DNA from 2 places in the Sulfitobacter sp. R86518 genome. Region 2 is predicted to be linked to the other one. Evidence: riboswitches for the same ligand, from Rfam matches in the RefSeq annotation. Region 2 holds a riboswitch; the other holds the start of a gene.
What was found. A riboswitch is a leader RNA that binds a small molecule or an ion and turns the genes downstream of it on or off. The one in region 2 is predicted to bind thiamine pyrophosphate.

Region 1 (3,482 bases), 1.3 Mb from region 2:
CTTCGGGCGTCATGCCGATAAAGGCAGGCAGGGCCTGGGTGATCGCAGAGACAATCGCGGGCGAGAACACGCCCGAGGTGACGCGCACGCCGCCTTTGCCGATGTCTTCAAGGCTTTGAAGCTCGGAATCGCCAGCCACAACAAAGCCCCAAGGGGTGTCGTTGTGGTGCCACAAGATCCGCTGCGGCATGGGTTTCGCCGAGGCGTAGCCGCCGACCCCTTCCGCTTGCAACGCCATTTCCGACGCGGAAACCGACGCGATCGCGATGTCTTCGCGGTCGGTCAAACGTTTGTAGCGCATGGGCTCGCTGTCTTCGGGAACGATCCGCACGGTGGTGCCGGTTTCTTTTTGCAACGCAGGCCCCCAACCGTTGGTCGAGGCAAAGCTGCCTGTCGACGTGCCCGGCGTGGCAATCACGAGCATGCGCGGCCACTCATACTCCTGCGCCATCGCGACGCCCGAAAGCGCCATGGATACCGCAAAGGACCCGACAGCGGCCTTGGCAAAACGTGTCATATTCTTCATGTGGTCTCTCTCCCTGTTGTACATCTTTGGATTGTTCGGGATCGCAGGATCACAGGCACCGCAAAAACTACGGATGCCCATGCGCAGGACGCAGATGTGATCTTTGCAGATGTCACGCAGCACCTCCCAATGCTTGTCGCGACGCGTCCGGAATGACCCGTAAAACGGGCCAGAAAACGCATCCTCCCGAGTGTCGGCCCCCTCCTCCCGAGGGTATCCGACTCAATCTGTCAATCAGCCTAGGGGCAAGATATTTCGATGCCAATACCGCAGAACAGAACTTGATACCGCAGCCGCGCGGGGTCTTTGCGCGATCACCCCTAGTTTGCTGATGCCAAAGGGTTAACGCCCCAGAATATGGGAAATGTGACGTTACGTTGCTTTGGGTTACGAGGCGTTGTTTCGGCTGACAAGCGTCAGGAGGGCTGTCCAAACCGCGCCCGTTTTGCCCAAAATATCGCCACCCTTGGTTGAATATTTTGCGGCTTGCACCGTTTGCCGAACTTGGCTACGCCTAAGGCAACGACGCTGCACGCCCCCACGGGGGCCGCAGTTCCAACATCTATCCGTCGGGGTGCCCTAGGGGGCTGAGAGGTGCGTGCACCGACCCGTCGAACCTGATCCGGGCAATACCGGCGTAGGGAACGGGTATCTTTGTGCAACGGCCTTGGGTCCACGCCACAAAGCTCATTCTTGCGTCTGCTTGCCCACCACCGAAAGGCGAGCATGTGACTAAGACGACCCCCATTTCCCTGACCATCGCCGGTTCCGACAGCGGCGGCGGTGCCGGTATTCAGGCCGATATCAAGGCGATGTCGGCCAATGGTGTCTATGCCGCCAGCGTGATCACCGCCGTGACCGCGCAGAACACGCGCAGCGTCAGCGCGGTACACGAGATCCCCGCCCCCATCGTCGCGGCCCAGATCGATGCGGTGCTGTCCGATCTTTCGGTGCAGTCGATCAAACTGGGCATGTTGTTTTCTCCGCAGATTATTCAGGCGGTGGCCGCTGCGCTCTCCGCGTTTCGGGGGGCCGTCGTGGTTGATCCGGTGATGATCGCAAAATCCGGCGATGCGCTGTTGCAAGAAGACGCCGTCGCAGCGTTGGTCGCGGATATCCTGCCGCGCGCCGATCTGCTGACCCCCAACCTGCCCGAAGCCGCCCGCCTGTTGAACCAGCCCGAGGCTGACAGCGCCGACCAGATGGTCACGCAGGCCCGCGCGTTGCTAAAGATGGGGCCGAAGGCGGTGCTGATGAAGGGCGGCCATAGCGCGGGCAATATCTGTAGCGACGCACTGGTCACCGCAGAGCGTGTCACATGGCTCAGCGCGCCGCGCATCGACACGCGCAATACCCACGGGACGGGATGCACCTACGCCGCGGCCATCGCTGCGGGGCTGGCCCACGGCAAACCCCTTGGCGCGGCGGTACAGGCCGCCCATGACTATCTGCACCGCGCCATCATCGCCGCGGATCAACTCGATATCGGCACGGGCCACGGGCCAGTGCATCACTTCCACGCGGTCTGGTCATGACGCAGGTCACCATCATCGGCGCGGGCGTCGCGGGGCTGTGTATCGCGCGTGTCTTGCTGGATCGCGGGATGCGCGTGCATCTGATCGACCGAGCCCGCCAGCCCGGTCCGCAAGGGTGTTCTTGGTGGGCTGGCGGCATGCTCGCCCCGTTTTGCGAAGGTGAAAGCGCCGAGGAACCGGTGATCCGGCTGGGCCAAAGGGCGGCGGATTGGTGGGACCAACACACCACATCGCTGCACCGACGCGGGTCACTTGTGATCTCTCCGGCGCGGGACAGCAGCGATCTGACCCGCTTTGCGCGCCGCACGACAAGCCACCAAACCCTGACGGGTGCAGAGATTGCGGCGCTTGAACCCGACCTTGGCGACCGCTTTGCCAAAGGGCTCTATTTCCAGACCGAGGCCCACCTGTCGCCCCGCATTGCGCTGGCAGAGCTGTGGCGCGGGCTGGTGGCCGATGGGGCCAGTTTCGAACAGGGCGAGGCCGCCCCCGAAGCGCTGGCGCAAGGCGGCCTCGTCGTTGATTGCCGCGGCTATCACGCGCGCGCCGATCTGCCTGAGTTGCGCGGCGTGAAAGGGGAAATGGCGCTGCTGTCCTGCCCCGATATCGCGATCACCCGCCCCATCCGCGTGCTGCACCCACGTGTGCCGATCTACCTCGTACCGCGCGGTGACGGGATTTACATGCTCGGGGCCACAATGGTCGAAGGCCGCGCCGGTGCCCATGCCAGCGTGCGGTCCGTGCTTGAACTGCTGAGCGCAGCCTACGCACTGTCCCCCGCCTTTGGCGAGGCCGAGATCCTAGAGATCGGCGTCGACAGCCGCCCCGCCTTCCCCGACAACCTGCCGCGCATCGAACGGCAGGGCAATCTGATCCGCGCCAACGGTCTGTATCGCCACGGTTTCCTGCTCGCCCCCGCGCTGGCGACCATGGTGGCTGACCTGATCCTTGAAGCCAAAACACCGGAGATTTTCCATGAAACTACAGCTTAACGGTGCCCCGCTCGACAATGAGGCGCCCACGCTTGCCGCCCTGCTAGAGTCCGAAGGATTTGGCGGCGCGAAAGTCGCTACCGCCGTCAATGGCAGCTTTATCCCCGCCAGCCTGCGGGCCAGCCACCACTTGTCCTCCGGCGACAGCATCGAAGTGCTCGCCCCCATGCAAGGAGGCTAAGATGCGCCCCTTTTACGGAGAAACCCTTGCCAATGGTCTGATGCTGGGCACCGCGCAATACCCCTCGCCCAAGGTGCTGTCAGAAGCCTTTGCGCGCAGCGGGGCGGCGGTGGCGACCGTATCGCTGCGGCGCGAAAGCGGACGGGATCGCGCCGGTCAGGACTTCTGGGAACTGATCCGCGCGCTTGACGTCCATGTGCTGCCCAACACCGCCGGATGTCACAGCGTCAAAGAGGCCGTCACCACCG
Region 2 (3,482 bases):
CCGATCAACCCCACGGCCACCGCAGACAGTCGGAACACACGCACCTGTTCGCCCAGGAATATCGCGGCGAAGATTACCGTGAAAAGCGGCGTGGCATAGCCGATCGCGGTGACCTCTGGCAGGGGCAGCAGGCTAAGCCCGGCAAAGGTCAGCGCCATCGCCGTGGTCCCGAAAACGCCGCGCCAGACGTGACCCATCAGATTGCTGGGCTTCAGCCCGTCGCGCAGGTCGCCGCTTTGCCATAGCCACAGGATGATCATCGGGAAGGCAAAGAACGACCGGTAGAACACCGCTTGGGCGGCGGGCACGGTTGCCGTCGCGATCTTGATGAGGGCCGCCATGACCGAGAACAGAAAGACTGCCCCCAGTTTAAGGGCGATGGCCCGGCCGGGGCGGTGCTCTGTCGTGGTGCTTTGCATGGCGCATGCTTGCGCCTGCAGGTTTCAAGTTGCAAGACCCCGCGTCAACTTGCGCGTCGTATTCCCGCCAACATGCGGAAAATCCAAGCGTTCCGCGCGACTTAGCCGATGATGCCGCGGTTCTCGCCAACCTGACCGCGGTGCAACAGCATATGGTCAAGCAGGACGCAGGCCATCATCGCTTCGCCCACCGGCACGGCGCGGATGCCAACGCAGGGGTCATGGCGGCCTTTGGTAATGATCTGCGTATCTTCGCCGGATTTGGTGATTGTCTTGCGCGTGGTCAGGATGCTTGACGTTGGCTTGACCGCGAAACGCAGCACGATGTCCTGACCGGTGCTGATGCCGCCCAGAATACCGCCCGCGTGGTTCGACGAATAGACAGGGCCGTCGGGGCCCATGCTGATCTCGTCCGCGTTCAGCTCTCCGGTCAGCATGGCGGCGGACATGCCTTCGCCAATCTCCACGCCTTTGACGGCGTTGATGCTCATCATCGCGGCGGCAAGATCGGTGTCGAGCTTGCCATAGACCGGCGCGCCAAGGCCCGCGGGCACGCCGCGCGCTGTCACCTCGATGATCGCACCGACGGAGGATCCGGATTTGCGCAGACCGTCCAGATACGCCGCCCACTCTTCTGCCGCTTTGGCGTCGGGCACCCAGAACGGGTTTTGTTCGATCTGGTCCCAATCGAACGCATCGCGGTCGATCTTGTGGGGGCCCATCTGCACCATGTAGCCGGTGATCTGCACATTCGGCGCAATCGCCTTGATCGCTTCGCGCGCAAGTCCACCCGCCGCCACACGCGATGCGGTTTCACGTGCCGAGGACCGCCCGCCCCCGCGATAATCGCGGATGCCGTATTTCTGGAAATAGGTGATGTCGGCGTGACCGGGCCGGAACTTGTCCTTGATGTCGCCGTAATCTTTCGACCGCTGGTCGGTGTTCTCGATCATCAGCTGGATCGGCGTGCCGGTGGTGACACCTTCGAACACGCCCGACAGGATGCGCACCTCATCCGCCTCGCGGCGTTGTGTGGTGTATTTGTTCTGGCCGGGTTTGCGCTTGTCCATCCAGTGCTGGATCATCTCTTCGGTGATCGTCACACCGGGAGGGCAGCCGTCCACCGTGGCCCCCAAAGCAGGCCCGTGGCTTTCGCCCCAGGTGGTCACGCGGAAAAGATGGCCAAAGCTGTTGATCGACATGGGCGGTGCTCCTTTGGCGGTGATCCTTAACGGGGGCTGCACCATGCCTCAAGGGGTTTCACCTTGCGCGCGGGCGACAGGCGTTCTACCGATAAGACACCTCGGGGGGCCTGACAGGCTGAGATGTGCGCGCACGGACCCGTTGAACCTGAACCGGTTAACACCGGCGGAGGGAAGGTCTGGATACACCTCCAACGCTTTCTGACGCCGCATTTTGGAGGATGCCATGAAGTATCTTACACTTGCTGCCACCACGCTTTTCGCCACGCAGGCATGGGCCGAGACGCCCGAACTGGTGGTCTATACCTACGACAGCTTTGTCGCCGAATGGGGCCCCGGCCCTGTGATCGAAGCGGCCTTCGAGGCGGAATGCGCTTGCGATCTGAAATTCGTAGGCATGGGCGATGGCGCGGCGCTGTTGGCGCGGCTCAAGCTGGAAGGCGCGCGGTCTGACGCCGATCTGGTGCTGGGTCTTGATACCAGCCTGATCGCGGCGGCCAAGGAAACAGGGTTGTTCGCGCCCGCCACAGTGAACGCGGATTATGACCTGCCGGTCACATGGGAAGACGACAGCTTTGCCCCCTATGACTGGGGCTATTTCGCCTTTGTCCATAACGCTGATCTGACCCCGCCCGCGAATTTTCGCGCGCTGGCCGACAGTGACCTCAAGATCGTGATCCAGGACCCGCGGTCCTCCACCCCCGGTCTGGGCCTGCTGATGTGGGTCAAGGACGCTTATGGCGACGAGGCCCCTGCGATCTGGGAAGGTCTGGCAGATAACGTCGTGACCGTGACCAAGGGCTGGTCCGAAGCCTACGGCCTGTTTCTTGAAGGCGAGGCCGACATGGTGCTGAGCTATACCACATCCCCCGCCTACCACCTGATCGCCGAAGAGGACGCGACCAAAGCCGCTGCCGCTTTTGACGAAGGCCACTACATGCAGATCGAAGTGGTCGGCAAGCTGGCGGGCAGCGACCAGCCCGAGCTGGCCGATCAGTTCATGCAGTTCATGGTATCGGACGCGGCGCAATCGGTGCTGCCCACGACCAACTGGATGTACCCTGCCGTCACGCCCCAAGGCGGGCTGCCCGAAGGCTTTGAACAGTTGATCGAACCGGGCAAGGCGCTGCTGATCCCAAACGATGACGTGCCCGCCCTGCGCGAGGAAGCATTGGCCGAATGGCTCTCCGCGCTGTCGCAATAAGCACGAAATCCGGCGTCAGCGCCGCCATTCTGGTTGCGGCGCTGATCCTTGCTGCGGTGGGGGCGGTGCTGTGGCGGGCCGAGTTCGGCAGCGGGCTTGGCCCGGCCGATTGGTCCGCGATCCGGTTTACTGTGCAACAGGCCGCGCTTTCCGCCCTGCTGTCTACCGTGCTGGCGATCCCTGTCGCCCGCGCCTTGGCGCGACGGCGCTTTGTCGGGCGCGGGTTGCTGGTCACGCTGCTGGGGGCACCGTTCATCCTGCCGGTGATTGTCGCCGTGCTGGGGGTGCTTGCGGTCTTTGGCCGCGCGGGCTGGCTCAATGCGGCGCTGGCGGCGGTCGGATTGCCCGGCATCACGATCTACGGGCTGCACGGCGTGGTGCTGGCGCATGTCTTCTTTAACCTCCCACTGGCCACGCGGCTACTGTTGCAGGCGTGGCAGACCGTGCCCGCGGAACGGTTCCGGCTGGCCGCACAGCTTGGCCTGACCCCGCGCGCGGTATTTCGCAGCATCGAGCTTCCCCTCCTGCGGCAAATCCTGCCCGGCACCGCAGCGTTGATCTTTGTGATCTGCCTGACCAGCTTTGCGGTCGCGCTGACCCTCGGCGGCGGCCCCCGCGCCACGACGATCGAGCTTGCGATCTATCAGGCGTTCCGTT

Region 1: linked by a shared signal. The riboswitch ahead of thiD (bifunctional hydroxymethylpyrimidine kinase/phosphomethylpyrimidine kinase) and the one ahead of thiB (thiamine ABC transporter substrate binding subunit) in region 2 are both predicted to bind thiamine pyrophosphate.

What each region holds. Positions count from the first base shown of each region.
Region 1 is NZ_JAXHCA010000005.1:1,298,616-1,302,097, reverse strand. It holds gene SJY36_RS07270 (TAXI family TRAP transporter solute-binding subunit) at 1-526, opposite strand, end outside; TPP riboswitch at 1,087-1,187, shown strand; gene thiD (bifunctional hydroxymethylpyrimidine kinase/phosphomethylpyrimidine kinase) at 1,255-2,061, shown strand; gene SJY36_RS07260 (FAD-dependent oxidoreductase) at 2,058-3,053, shown strand; gene thiS (sulfur carrier protein ThiS) at 3,037-3,234, shown strand; gene SJY36_RS07250 (thiazole synthase) at 3,236-3,482, shown strand, end outside.
Region 2 is NZ_JAXHCA010000005.1:31,986-35,467, reverse strand. It holds gene SJY36_RS00905 (DMT family transporter) at 1-419, opposite strand, end outside; gene aroC (chorismate synthase) at 521-1,621, opposite strand; TPP riboswitch at 1,714-1,813, shown strand; gene thiB (thiamine ABC transporter substrate binding subunit) at 1,848-2,825, shown strand; gene SJY36_RS00890 (thiamine/thiamine pyrophosphate ABC transporter permease ThiP) at 2,801-3,482, shown strand, end outside.